2 regions of the Pseudalkalibacillus sp. Hm43 genome follow, and region 1 is predicted to be linked to the other one. Evidence: riboswitches for the same ligand, from Rfam matches in the RefSeq annotation. Region 1 holds a riboswitch; the other holds the start of a gene.
What was found. A riboswitch is a leader RNA that binds a small molecule or an ion and turns the genes downstream of it on or off. The one in region 1 is predicted to bind lysine.
Positions count from the first base shown of each region.

Region 2: linked by a shared signal. The riboswitch ahead of ACXQIQ_RS16860 (aspartate kinase) and the one ahead of lysA (diaminopimelate decarboxylase) in region 1 are both predicted to bind lysine.

Region 1 is NZ_CM135129.1:295,679-303,196, reverse strand. It holds gene ACXQIQ_RS01595 (peptidylprolyl isomerase) at 1-152, opposite strand, end outside; gene lysA (diaminopimelate decarboxylase) at 237-1,562, opposite strand; lysine riboswitch at 1,671-1,843, opposite strand; gene ACXQIQ_RS01585 (spore germination protein) at 1,901-3,382, opposite strand; gene ACXQIQ_RS01580 (stage V sporulation protein AE) at 3,333-3,938, opposite strand; gene spoVAE (stage V sporulation protein AE) at 3,945-4,295, opposite strand; gene spoVAD (stage V sporulation protein AD) at 4,295-5,317, opposite strand; gene spoVAC (stage V sporulation protein AC) at 5,339-5,788, opposite strand; gene ACXQIQ_RS01560 (stage V sporulation protein AB) at 5,840-6,262, opposite strand; gene ACXQIQ_RS01555 (stage V sporulation protein AA) at 6,243-6,875, opposite strand; gene sigF (RNA polymerase sporulation sigma factor SigF) at 7,131-7,518, opposite strand, start outside.
Region 2 is NZ_CM135129.1:3,239,681-3,247,198, reverse strand. It holds gene ACXQIQ_RS16875 (efflux RND transporter permease subunit) at 1-435, opposite strand, end outside; gene ACXQIQ_RS16870 (HAMP domain-containing sensor histidine kinase) at 536-1,888, opposite strand; gene ACXQIQ_RS16865 (response regulator transcription factor) at 1,885-2,559, opposite strand; gene ACXQIQ_RS16860 (aspartate kinase) at 2,667-3,902, opposite strand; lysine riboswitch at 4,155-4,346, opposite strand; gene uvsE (UV DNA damage repair endonuclease UvsE) at 4,523-5,479, shown strand; gene ACXQIQ_RS16850 (DUF6624 domain-containing protein) at 5,696-6,304, shown strand; gene ACXQIQ_RS16845 (GNAT family N-acetyltransferase) at 6,305-6,850, opposite strand; gene ACXQIQ_RS16840 (STAS domain-containing protein) at 6,985-7,518, shown strand, end outside.

The sequences.
Region 1 (7,518 bases):
AAACCAGGGATGACACGGTGGAACGTCAAACCGTTGTAAAAACCTTCATTCGCTAATTTTTCAAAGTTCGCAACTGTATTCGGTGCTTCCTCAGGGAAGAAATCGATAAGTACTTTTTCTCCGTTTTCAAACTCGATACTACCTTTTTTCATGATTGGTTCCTCCTCTTTGACAAGTAGTTTTATTGTATGACTTTTTGGAGGAGAAGTAAAGGTAAGTGCCTTCCAATCATCGTTCTAAACGCTTGATACAGTGGCCTTTTTCAAAGGTCGATCCAAATGGACAAGATCCCGGTACGTTTCCCGTTCTACGACGAGCTGCACATCCCCTTCTTCTACAAAAACAACTGCCGGACGCGGAAGGCGATTGTAGTTGTTCGCCATCGAATATCCATATGCCCCCGTACAGAACATCGCAAGAATGTCCCCTTGAGACGTTTTCGGCAACTCGATGTCATGAGCAAGCATATCCCCAGATTCGCAACACTTCCCTGCAATTGAAACGACTTGAGCGTTTTTCTGCATCAAACGGTTGGCGATGACGGCTTCATATTTTGCCTGGTACAGGGCAGGTCGAAGATTATCCGTCATGCCTCCATCGACCGCTAGATAATTTCGCACGCCAGGGATTCTTTTTTCAGAACCAATTGAGTAGAGCGTCGTTCCCGCTTCACCTACAAGAGAACGCCCTGGTTCAATCCAGATTTCGGGCATCGAAAGTCCTCGAGCAGCCACCTGGTTTTCCACCTCACGAATCAAGACACCAACCATTTTTTCAATAGAAATCGCAGAATCCTCGGACGTGTATGGGATACCGAACCCTCCACCCAAATTGACAACGCGCGCTTCAAAGCCAAACGACTCTGACCATCTTTCCAACTGATCGAACACCTTCTGAACGGCCATCACGAACCCGTCCGCTTCGAAAATTTGGGAACCGATATGACAGTGGATCCCCATCACGGCGATGTAAGGAGAATTCAATCCCTCCTGTAAAGCTTGCTCCGCCTGAAGGCTTATGACGTCGAAACCGAATTTCGAATCTTCTTGTCCGGTAAGGATATATTCATGGGTATGGGCTTCGATTCCCGGGGTAATCCTCAATTGGACAGGAATGATTCGATTCAACTGTTCTCCAATCGCCTTCAGACAGTCCAACTCGTAAAAATTATCGACGATGATGCAACCGACGTTCTCTTCCACCGCCATCCGCAGTTCATCGACACCTTTATTGCTTCCATGAAAGTGGATCTTTTCTGCCGGAAATCCTGCTTGAAGTGCCGTATACAATTCCCCACCAGAAACGACCTCGATGTCGATCTTCTCCTCCTCCATCAATTGGACCATTGCGATGCTTGAAAAAGCTTTACTCGCATATGCCACCTTGCCTTTAACTCCATTTTCTTCGAAAGATGAGCGGAAGGCTCTCGCTTGTTTCCGGACTTTCGCTACGTCATATACGAATAAAGGTGTTCCAAATTCCTTCGCCAGATCGATGGTATCTACACCGCCAATTTCCAAGTGCCCTGCTTGATTCATATAACCTGTTCCTAAGAATGCCATTTTTCATTTCCCCTCTCTCGGATTATGAGAGAGCTCTTTTAACTGATAAAAATACAAAAAACCAGTCCATGTATAGGTACATAAACTGGTTTCGTCCGTACCCTCATCAGTCGGAATAGCTCTCCACTACATGTGTAGTGACAGTCCGTTACTTATTCAGCAACGACCCAGCGAAACATGGTCAGGTCCATTGTTCGCTTCGGCAAATTGACCTTTCATCGTACGTCTTCGCACCCCTGCTCGGAACGACTACTCATTCGTTTTGCGCCTCTACCCCATTACGTTGAATGAGGCAATTATGAAATTATCAATAACTTTAGCATAAGCCCCTGACAGAATCAACCTGTATTTTCTTGTTTTTTCTGATTTTGCGGACGGACGATACTTGGACGGACTTTCGATAACGGTACAGCCACACGGATAAGTACTTGCATCAATGCTTGTGGATTGAATGGTATGAACGGCCACAAATAAGGTGTGTTCAAGTTCTTGATGCTGCACAGTAAAATGATCACTAATGTCGTACCGACCATGAACCCTGGTACTCCGAATATGAGTACGAGCGTAATCAGAATCAACCGGACGATCTTATTGGCGACACTCAGCTCATAACTCGGTGTCGAGAACGATCCGATAGCCGCTAAAGAAACATAAAGGATGACTTCAGATACGAACAATCCGACATCGATCGCAATTTGGCCAATCAACACAGCCGCGATCAAGCCCATTGCGGTCGACAAGGCCGATGGCGTATGGATAGCGGCCATCCTCAACACGTCAATTCCGAGTTCGGCGAACAAGATCTGCAGATAAATTGGGATATTCGATTCCTTCGTCGGACCGATAAAATCGAGACCCGCGGGTAGTAAGTTTTCATTCAAGACGAACAACAGCCAGAGTGGTAGCAGAAACACTGAGGTCAGCATTCCTCCAAAACGGATCCATCTCAAGAAAGCCCCGATCATCGGTGTTTGTCGGTATTCCTCTGCGTGCTGCACATGGTGGAAAAACGTCGTCGGTGTAATGATGACACTTGGAGAAGTGTCGACGAAAATGAGCACATGCCCTTCAAGCAAATGGGTCGCCGCAACATCAGGACGTTCGGTGTATCGTACGAGTGGGTATGGATTCCAGCCTTGATTGACGATGAATTCTTCTACCGTTTTGTCTGCCATCGGAATTCCGTCGATCCGGATATTGTCGAGTTCTTTTTTGATCGTTTCAATCAGTCCAGGATCGGCTACGTCTTCCAAATAAGATAAACATACGTCCGTTTTCGATCGGTCACCGATCTGGACGATTTCATTGCGTAGACGCTCATCCCTCAATCGTCTACGAGTCAGGGCTGTATTCTCAACAATGTTCTCTGTATACCCATCACGTGCACCACGGACGACCTTTTCAACATCCGGTTCCTGTGGGGTTCGTCCGGGATAACTACGGACATCGACGATGAATCCTTCATCATGACCGTCAATGAGCACCGCGATCAGCCCTGAAAGCACCCGGTCGATGACTTCATCGAGGTTTTTCGCAGTCGACACCTGCTGATGGGCGAGGTGGTTTTTGATCATATCCTTCGTTTTAGAGCTCGTTCGGAAATCATCGTTCATGACAAGGAGTTCTTTTAACAGCATGATGATGTATTCACTGTCACAGAGACCTGTACAATAGTAGATCTGGACTTCCTTGTTCAGGATGTTCATCTTCCGGACACCGACGTCGAAGCTCTTTCCTATGCCGATTTTTTCTTTCAAGAACTCTTCATTTTCAGCGATTTTCTTTTTGATCGGTGTTTCCTTTTCCTTTTTCGGATTCATGTTGTCCACTCCTTTCTAAGATGAGTTCAATGGCTTGTCGCGTAATCGGTGAGCCCCGTTCAGCGTGGTCGATGCCCGCCATTTTTCCAATATCACCGACTCCGACTATGAAGGGTATATCGAGTTCATCAAGGATATAAACGGTGTCCCCGTCCAATCGACCGAATTCCATATCCGGAAGACCGCTCTTATCAACGCCATAAGCGGAAAGTTCTCCAAAGCGATCGATGCTGACGTCCACCTTGGTCCATTCCGCTAGATGGGTTTTGGACGCCACCGCAATCGCTCCAAGCACTTCCACGTCCGGGTGGTTGCATACCTCACGCATCGCCCGTTCTCCTGGACCTTCGCCTCGGTATCCGCAATCGTCGAACATGACAAGTACGGGATCATATGGAGTTGATAAAATCATGGAGACGAGTTCTTCGCCGGACATCTTGGAAGGATTCCCCCAGGATTGGGAGATGCAGCGACCTCCGATTTCCTTTGCCACATGCTCGACTGCCTTCAGAGCGTACAAGTCTCCATCCGTAATCATGATGACTCTTTTTTTCATGTCAGATCATCCTTTTGGTTTGAAAAGCACAGCGACAATGAATCCGAACAAGATCGCGGAGGAGATTCCAGCTGAGGTGAGCTGGAAAATCCCCATTGCAATTCCGATGAATCCATGTTCTTCCGATTCGGCCATCGCCCCATGAAGCAGCGAATGTCCAAAACTCGTGATTGGAACGGTTGCCCCTGCTCCAGCGAATGCAATCAACTTGTCGTATAATCCGAATCCATCGAGACAGGCTCCAGCTACGACAAATCCAGAGGTGAGATGGGCAGGTGTGATGTTGAATAAATCGAGCAGCAATTGACCGATCAAGCAGATCAGACCACCAACGACAAATGCGATAAGATATTCCATTATTGATTCCCACCTCCTGAAACAGCCTCTAATACGACACCGTGAGCAATAGTCGGAATAGATTCCTTCTGTTGAATCATGATCGGGTTCATGAGCGCACCTGTCGCAACGACGAAAATCCGCTTCAGATTACCGGCCTTCATCTCTTTCAACAGGTGACCGTAAGTCACAACTGCTGAACAGGCACACCCACTACCACCTGCGAAGACAGGCTGATCAGGTCGATAGACGAGCAGTCCGCAGTCTTGATGGTTCGCAGTGAGGTCATAATTTTGTTCCTTTAACAGTTCAAGTAAAATCGGTGTCCCGACAGCGGAAAGGTCGCCTGTTGCGATCATGTCATAGTAATCCGGTGAACGTCCCGTATCTTTCAAGTGAGTCGCGATCGTATCTGCAGCCGCCGGTGCCATCGCTGAACCCATGTCGAATGGATCACTAATCCCTAAGTCCATCACCCGCCCGATTGTGGCACTGGTGATTTTGATTGGGGATGGCGTCGTGCTGACGATCGATGCCCCCGCTCCTGTTACCGTGTAGGTCGCGGAGTCCGGCTTCTGACCACCGTATTCTGTCGGGTACCGGAATTGCCGTTCAGCTGTCGCGTTATGACTACTGACCGCCGTCAACACATTGTTGGCAAACTCGCCATCGATCAATGCAGATGCCACAGCCAACGTTTCCATTGATGTGGAACAAGCCCCGAACATACCGAGGAACGGTATCTGATTTTGACGTGCCGTATAGTTCGCGATGACCGTCTGGTTGATCAGATCACCTGACAAAAATAAATCGATATCGGACGCTTGTTTACTTCCTTTTTCCAGACAGATGTTGATCGCCTGTTCCATCAGATGACGTTCTGCGAGCTCCCAATTGTCCTGACCGCAATGGAGTTCATCGAACGACAGATCATATTGATCCCCTAAAGGACCTGCCGCTTCTTCTGGACCGACGACAGCAGCTGAGGATGTAATGTATAACGGTTTCGAAAAAGTCCAAGTTTGCTTTCCAGTTAACTTCATGATTGTCAGTCCCCCTGAGACTTATAGGAATTGTTGGATAATATATCGGATCATACCGATGACATAGGCGGATACCGCTCCGAACACGATGACAGCTCCTGCCAATTTGAACAGGTTCGTCGCAACCCCGAGAACGATCCCTTCGCTTTTGTGTTCGAGTGCGGCACTCGTGACCGCGTTCGCAAAGCCTGTAACCGGCACGATTGATCCTGCACCGCCGAACTGACCGATTTTATCGTACACACCAAAACCTGTGAGTAACGAAGCGATCAAGATCAGTGTGGCAACAGTCGGATTGCCGGCTGTTTTTTCGGTAAAATTAAAAAACATGATGTAAAAGTTGGAGATCCCTTGTCCGATCAAGCAAATGAAACCTCCGACCATGAACGCTTTGAACGCATTCAGCACATAAGGGGTTTTCGGCTGCAAGGGTTTGATTTTCTCTTTGTATGCCTGTTGTTCAGGTGTCAGCTTTTTCTTAGCCAATTGAATTCCACTCCTTGTTTTGGATGAGCACCACTTCTACAAATGGACAAAGAATATCCAATGAAATAACGAGCCGAACACTTTTCCAAAAAGAATAGCCATCAGAAGGATGAGCACTTGCTCTTTGAACCCGACCCGTTTCATGAGGATGGGCAGGACATTCAACACTTCCGTCAATGCAGCTGCCAGCATTCCGATGAACGTCCCGCTTGCAAGCCCGATCGGGACGAGCAGCCATGGACTGCTTGTGATCGTCATGTCCCGAAGTCCGTACCAACTGGAAAAAAGGACTCCAAGTATGACACTTAATTCATAGCTTCTGATGCGTGCATGTGTTTTGGAAATCTGCATAAGCCTAGGAAGGATACCGAACACGGTAAGTACCGCGACAAAACCGGCACCGACGGCCAATCCTCCACCTAATCCGATCAACATGACGCTAAGTATTTTGATTGTCATGGGTCTTCTTCTCATTCTCACTATTTTCGTTCATGACGACGTACTGATCGAGATCCTGTTGATAGTTGAACATCTCTACATCAAGTGGACTAGGCTCCTCATTGAAGCGTTTCTTGAAAATATGGTTGAAAAACAACACCATCCCAAGCCCCAGTCCTAGTGAATAAGGAATCTGAAGCAGTAAAGGATAATCGTTCTCCCGACCTGTCACGATGTAATAGATTTTCTGATGTACTTCCTGCATACTGACATCCTCATGGAAGTTCATGATGGCAAGAGCCGCACCTATGAATAGGAGGAGCCAAACGATGATAAAGTACATACCTGTCATTTTAGGTTTTTTATACTGTACTTCGATGATCGTTTGCGCGGTTCCGATCGTTTGGATGTCGATGCCTTGATACTCATCTCGTATCGCTTTCAGAACTTTCATAAGGTCGATGATGACGATGTTCTTGTCATGGATCGTGATTTTGTGCACGATGATCTGACCGATCTTTTCAATGACCGAGTCAGGTCCTACGAGTTGGGCAAGGTCCTTGATACGTACGGTTTGATTTGGAGAAACATGCAGCTTATGTCGCATACGTAGATACACCGCTTCAGCATCCATAGTAAGTCCCCCTTATGCCAATTCGTTTATGTGTAGTATGTTTCTTCCAAACCTGTATCATTCTGTCCACTCAGGTTCTCCAACAATTACCTATTTGCAAAAAATGGGGTGAAATGGAGTGGAAAGGATACATGGATGTAGGATCTTTGTGGAATATAAATCAGATTTCGGCATTTCCCATAAAAAATGAAAAATGATAGCTCAGTTTGACCGAGGTTAGGTATCATTTAACGTAAAAAACCCAGATGCGACGAGTCATTCGTCCATCTGGGTTTTCATTTCCTGAAGTATTTTCTTTTCGAGCCGCGAAACTTGGACTTGTGAGATGCCAAGCCTTGTCGCGACTTCCGACTGGGTTTGATCCTTGAAATACCTGAGGTAGACGATCAGCCGCTCACGTTCATTGAGCGTCTGTATGGCTTCCCTCAACGCAATCTGATCGAACCACTTCGTTTCTTCTTGATCCGAAATCTGATCGAGCAAGGTGATCGGATCGCCATCATTTTCATAAACCGTCTCATGAATGGAGGAAGGTGCCCTTACAGCTTCTTGCGCCATCACGACGTCTTCTGGACTGATTTCGAGTTTCGTGGCGATCTCATTGATCGTCGGGTTCCTTCCGAGATCTTTGGATAATTCGTCT
Region 2 (7,518 bases), 800 kb from region 1:
GTCTGCATCCGATATAGCAGCCTGATAGATCGGAATTGAACTGGAAGAGACCGCGAGGACATTCGCTTCAGCATCATCCGGTAATGTCAATCCATTGATTTTATTCTGAACTTCCGATTGAAGTTCATCGATATCTTCACCGAACGGGTACATGATGGTGATCAACGACAGATTCTCTCTGGACGTACTTGATATAGACTCGTATCCCTCCATGTTCAATAACACATCTTCAATCGGTTTCGTCACACTCTCTTCCACTTCTTCAGTAGAAGCATTCGGATAGACGGTCTGTACGGTCATAACTGGGAAAGTTACATCCGGAAACGTCTCCACTTTTATTTGATTGGTTGCTACAATTCCACTGACCACCACGAGAACTGTCAGGATCAAGATGGCAACCATGTTCTTCAAGCTAAACTTTGTCATCCAACTCATATTTGTCATGACTCCTTTCAATGATCTAGTTTGAGGATACTCATGAAATATGAACTGAATATGAACACATGAAAAAAAGATGGAGGATCCTCCATCTTTTCTAGCGAGCATTAAGTGGAAGGGTGACGTAAAAAGTAGTCCCCACTCCAACATCGCTTTCTACTTCAATTTTCCCGCCATGCAATTGGGTGATTTTCTGAGCGATCGACAGTCCTAACCCATTCCCGCCGTTTTCCTTCGAGCGGGACGGATCGACTTTATAAAATCGATCAAAAATACGATGTTGTTCTTCTTCAGGGATCCCTTCCCCCTGGTCTCTAATTGCGATCACCACATGATCAATAGATGCTTTAGCCGTAACCTTTATGACGCCACCGAAAGGATTGTAACGGATCGCATTCGTCAACAAGTTAATCCAAACTTGCTCCAGTTGATCTTTGTCTCCTTCAATCTCCAATGGTTTTACATCTAATTGTATGTCGTTCTCTTTGGCGGTCCATTGAGGTTCGAGGAAGGTGATCACCCTTCTCAACTGTTCATCTAACTGATAAGGGACCGGTTGGATTGGATCCTGATCCGTGTCCAATCGGGCAAGCTTTAATAGATTTTGACTTAAATCCGACAATCGCTTACTCTCTTGCTCGATGATGGACAGATACTCCTTTTGTTGACGAGCATCCTTCACAACGCCATCTTTCAAAGCTTTTGCAAATCCCTGTATGGAGGTCAATGGTGTTTGGATTTCATGGGAAACGTTCGTAACGAACTGATGTCTCATCTCATCCAATTCACCTAGCCCCCTCGTCATTTGGTTGAAGCTTTTGGTAAGGTTTCCGAGCTCGTCTTTCCTTTTGTTCTTAATGAATACATTGAAATTGCCTTGAGCCAGCTCTTTTGTTGACTGAGTCATTTCTTTGATTGGACTGATGATCCATCTAGTCGAAATCAGGAAAATGACACTTCCTATGACAAGTATCGTGCTGAACAGGATCAACATAAGCTTTTCGAAGTCCTGAAAGAAAAATTTGAAATTCGGTCTTAAAAATAAGGCATAGGATTCCTCGCCTTTTTGAAAAGGAAGCCCCACCACTTTTCTCGGTGGCAGGTCATGACCTCTATAAACCCCACCTGCTATAACTTTTTGAAGCTCATCATCTTGTAAGCCCCATGGATCTAAGCTTTTACCGTACAAAGGTATGTCAGATTGTTCTTTCATCAACAATAAGTCAAAGCTGACCGATGACATGGAATCAAAGTACAACGTTTCATCCATCTCTGGAGTTTCTTTATACAATTCGATGATGTCTTTTCCGACTTCCTCCATACGAGTTTCAAGCCTGTCCCCTACCTGATACATGTGAATTCGACCTGAAATAAGAAATGTGATGATCAAACTGACAAGAATAGCGCCTAAAAACGTGAGGACTATTTGCACATAAAGAGTTTTCATCATTTGAATACCTCAATCTTATACCCTAATCCTCTGACTGTCTTAATTGAGATGGCTGCATTAGACTTGGATAACTTGTCTCGGATCCGCTTGATATGTACGTCGATTGTCCGATCATCACCCTCATAGTCCAGTCCCCATATGCGTTCAATCAATTGGTTTCTTGTGAAAATTTGTTCTGGATAGCTGGCCAATGTATACAACAACTCAAATTCTTTTAGGGGCATAGTCAACCTTTCGCCATCTACCTGGATTTCTTTTTTTGAGGTGTTCATCGTTACATTCCTTGTTTTCAGCTCATTGGAAGCCTCAACCTGATACCTTCTTAATAAAGCTTTCACTCGCATGACGATTTCCAACGGATCGAAAGGTTTGACCACATAATCGTCGGTTCCTAATTGGAACCCTTTCACTTTATCTTTTGTTTCACCCTTCGCAGTGACCATCAAGACTGGAATCTTGTAGTATTGTCTGATTTCCTCGCATAACTCGTAACCATCCACTTTTGGCATCATAAGATCAATAATCGCCAAATCAATCCGTTCACTTTCCAGTTGTTCTATCGCATCTTGTCCATCCTTCGCTTTCACGACCTGGTACCCTTCATTTCCAATATATAATGAAATCAATTCCAGAATGTTTGGATCATCGTCTGCAATTAATACTCTCACCATGAAACGTGCATCCCTTCATCTTTTTTCAGTAGACGATTCAAGTATACCACCAAAAAAAGTCATAAAGAAAAGCCGTCTCTTTCGACGGCTTCTCTAACACGTAATTGTTAAACGGTACTAACCGGTTTACGTGCTTCCAATTCAAACGCATCATGTAAACATTCAATCGCAGTAATCATCGATGAACTATCGACGATCGTAGAGACTTTGATTTCTGACGTGCTGACCATTTTTACTTTGATTTGATCTCTTGCGAGTACATCGAACATTTTTGCCGCAACTCCAGGGTTTGAAATCATACCAGATCCTACGATTGAAACTTTGGCAAGGTCCCCTTCATATGATACTTGTTCGAAATTCAACTGACTCTGATGCTGACTTAATACCTCAAGTGTCTCTTGTAACGCCACTGAATCGACGGAGAAAGAGATATCCGTTGATTGATTACCGTTCGTATTCTGGATGATGATATCGACGTTGATATGATGATTGGATAACGTCGTAAATAGTGTGGATAAGGTCGCCATTCCATCTGGCAACCCATGTACTGTCACCTTCGTCACGTTGTCCTCGAACGCAATCCCTCTTACCATCAAGTTCCCTTCCATTTCTACTTCCTCCTCTATCCTTGTACCCGTTTCTTTATCTATACTTGATCGTACTTCTAAAGGCACGTCGTAGTTTTTCGCGAATTCTACAGACCTTGGATGCAATACCCCTGCTCCAAGATTCGCTAACTCCAGCATTTCATCGTAGGAGATCGCTTCGAGTTTTCGAGCACCCTTTACAACTCTAGGATCTGTCGTGAAGACACCTGTCACATCTGTGTATATTTCACATTTTTCAGCTTTTAATGAAGCCGCCAACGCGACCGCTGTCGTATCGGAACCACCTCTACCTAGCGTTGCAATTTCCTCATTCTCTGTTATCCCCTGAAATCCAGCGACAATGACAATTTTTCCGGTAGCTAATTCTCCATTGATCCGTTTTGGATCAATATCCATGATACGGGCATTCCCATGAACCGCTTCCGTTTTGATTCCTGCTTGCCAACCCGTAAGTGACACAGCATCATAGCCTCGTTGCTGAATCGCCATCGCGAGTAGGGACATCGATATTTGTTCTCCTGTAGACACCAGTAAATCAAGCTCCCTTTTTGAAGGACTGTCCGAAATGTTGTTTGCGAGTTCAATCAGATGGTCTGTGCTCTTCCCCATTGCTGAAACAACGACGACGACTTCATTCCCTTGCTGATACGTTTCTATGACGCGTTCTGCTACATTCTGAATTCTTTCAACGGACCCAACGGAGGTACCTCCATATTTCTGTACGATGAGTGCCATGCTTCCATTCCTTTCACTGATAAAAATTTATATACGCAAGGGTATACGGTTGATGGTTTCTTCAACTAAATCAAATGCTTTCAAGAGCAACAAAGTTTTGCGAAACAGCCAAAAATTAAAAGGATTGACTCAAATCAAAGTGTGACGGACATTCCAATGAACCACTTTCCTCTCGATCGGAGTTATGGTCGAATTGAAATAAATCGTCAGACTTGAGAGTCAATCCTCAACGTCTGCCACACTTATTCCCTTGCGTGAGATAGTCCTCCATACGACATCAGGGAGATGTGTCGTATGACAGCCCTGCATTTCTTCAATGCAGATCCAGCTGGATGAAAGTTGAGTCCACGAACCAGCTTCGGCGAATTCCCCTTTCCATTGCACTCATAAGAGCTCAACCTCTTCATGCAACGTACTATTGGTTTCCGCGCCTCTACCATCACTTCATCATGAAGTGTGGCCTGAAATTTTAATTGTTTGTATTCTATCAAATACCGGAAAAAGAAACAATAAAAACTTTTTACGAAATGACAATCTCTATTGATTTCTGTTTTCGTTCACATATAGAGAGGGAAGAAGCAAATAATAACGTTATCTTGATTGTGTAAGGAGTTTTATATATGATCCTTCGGTTTGGGTATGTATCGACTGCGCTTCATTTGTGGGAATCTACTCCTGCACACACACTTACCTTTACGAATTGGAAAAAGCTTTCGAAAGATGAACGAGAAGATAAGCTGAAAAGAGTGACTGCACAAAACATTGAAAATACGAAGCGCGCGATTTACTATAACATCGCTCAAGGCATCCATGTGTATCGGCTGTCCTCTTCTATTGTACCTTTGGCAACCCATCCAGAGGTTTTGTGGGATTATATCACTCCATTTCGGGACAAATTCAAGGAAATCGGCGATTTAATTCATCAGTATGGATTGCGTGTCAGTTTTCATCCTAATCAATATACGGTTTTCACAAGTCCAAATGATCGGGTCACCGGCAATGCAGTAAAGGACATGGAATATCATTATGAAATGCTTAAGATGATGGGGGTACATAAACAAGCCAACATGAACATCCATGTCGGTGGCGTATACGGAGACAAGGAAACTGCCCTCGAACGATTTCATCAGAATATTGAGCAGTTGGATCCGAAAGTCAAAACACAGGTCACGCTTGAGAACGATGATAAAACTTACACATCGAGAGAAACACTCGATGTTTGCCGTGCTCATTCGTTGTGTTTCGTATTCGATTATCATCATTTCTGGGCTAATCCATGGGAGGAAGATGAATTAGAAGCGTTGCTGCCAGAAATTTACGCAACGTGGGATCACAATGACTATCCACCGAAGTTCCATCTATCCTCTCCTAAGTCTGAAAAAGAGTATAGAGCACATGCCGAATATGTCGATCTGGATTTCGCTCTTCCTTTTATCAAAAGTTTGGTCAAATACGGAAAAGACGCAGATATCATGATAGAAGCCAAGTTGAAAGACAAGGCAATGCTTCAACTCGTAGAGGAGATCTCAAAGTTACGAGGATACAAACGAATTGATGGTGCAGTGATTAGAGTATAGATGGGGGCTGACTAGGGTGTCGCCCTTTTTTTGATATAGGTCTGATTTGAGCTATAATTTCTGAATTTGGGCTATATTTTCTGAAACTGATCTATAATTCCTGAATCTGATCTATAATTCCTGAAACTGATCTATAATCTCTAAGCACTGTCGCTCAATTAGCCAAACATCGCGCCAACAATTCCCCTTCACATGCTAAAATGGGTGAAAAGGACGGTGGTACCGGTGTGTTTGTATCCTGAAATTGCAAAAGAATTGATACATTTGAAGCATTCTGACCTGGAATTGAGGGAGGGTTTATTAAAAGAAGGAACATTATATGATGGATATCATCCAGAAATGGAGGAATGTCATATCCTTAATGGCAACAGATTACATCAAATCATAGAACAAATCGGCTGGCCAAATCAATCAAAAGTCGGTATTGATGGCGCAGAAGCCGCTTGGCTCATCCTTCAGCATGCCATCAGTTTGCCTGACCTTCAGAGAGATTCCTTGCCACTTTTAGAGGTAGAAATGAAGAAGGATGAAATACAGCCCTATCAATATGCTCATTTATTAGACCGGATCCGGTTTTTTGAAAGGAAGCCTCAACGGTTTGGTACACAACTCGATTGGGATGAGCATGGTGATATGAGTCCCTGGAAATTGGAGAGCGAAGAGAATGTCAACACCTTGCGGGAAAAGGTCGGACTCCCTCCGCTCGAGGTTGAAGTGGAAAGAATCCGAATAGAATTAAAAGAACAAAACGTAACAATGCCGACCACTTACAAAGAACGAACACGTGAAATCGACGAATGGCGAAAGAGGGTTGGCTGGGTGTAATCATTCAAAGTCACTTCGTAAAATGGAATACATATAAAGATCATCAAATTTACCACATGTGTATTCATAATGCCTTAACAACCCCTCGCGAAGAAATCCTTGATTTTCTACTAATCTTTGTGAAGGGGTATTTGCCGGCTCGATCAATGCCTCTATTCTTTCCAGCTCGAACTGTTCAAACCCATATTTCAATACTGCCTGCAGCGCTTCAGCTGCAATGCCTTTTCCCCACTGGGCTTTATGTAATTCGAAACCGACTTCCGCTCTGTGATGTTTAGATTGATAGTTGAGGAACCCGCAACTTCCGATGACCCGATCATCACCTTTTATCGTAATCCCCCATCTAATTCCTGTACCTTTTCCATAGATGGATGCATACCAATCGATTTCATCTTGTACACTTTCCGCTGATTCATAAGGCTGCAATCCCATATGTTTCATAACCTCCGGATCGGATAAATAGAGGTAGAGGTCATTTGCATCCCCGTTTGTAACTTCCCTTAATTTCAATCTCTCTGTTTCTAAACTAGGAAAATTTCCTTTCATTTTTGAAGCCCACCTTTGCATCATCTATTCACCTCCATTCTACCTTTCCTTCTACGATAAGTTAATTTTTTGTTTTTCTAAATAGGTGTGGTAAGGTTAAACTAGCAAAATGATTCGGTTAGGAGTTTTTCCAAATGATTGATTGGGGCAATAGACGATTCGATAATATTGAACTACTAAATAAAGCATTAGACTCCTCAAAGACTGGAATAGTGATTACCGATCCTGAACAGGACGACAATCCAATCATCTATGTCAACCAAGGTTTCAAATACACAACGGGTTACGAACCATGGGAAGTTCTCGGACGAAACTGCCGATTCCTTCAAGGGGAAAATACTGAATCAGATCATGTACTACGAATTCGAAAGTCGATTGAAGAATATCAATCCGTCTCAGTGAATCTGGTCAATTATCGGAAAAATGGTGAGGAATTCATCAATCAGCTTACGATCGATCCTGTCTATATCGAGGATGAGCAGAAATATTATTTCGTCGGGGTACAAAAAGAAATCACGAATGAAGTCCAATACCAAAGGAAATTGACTGAAGCTTTGAAGGAAGTGGAGTTGTTGTCCACTCCCCTCGTCCCTGTAAAAAATGCAGTATCCGTCATCCCGTTGATTGGGGTTTTGACCGATACTCGATTTGATGTCCTGATTTCCGTC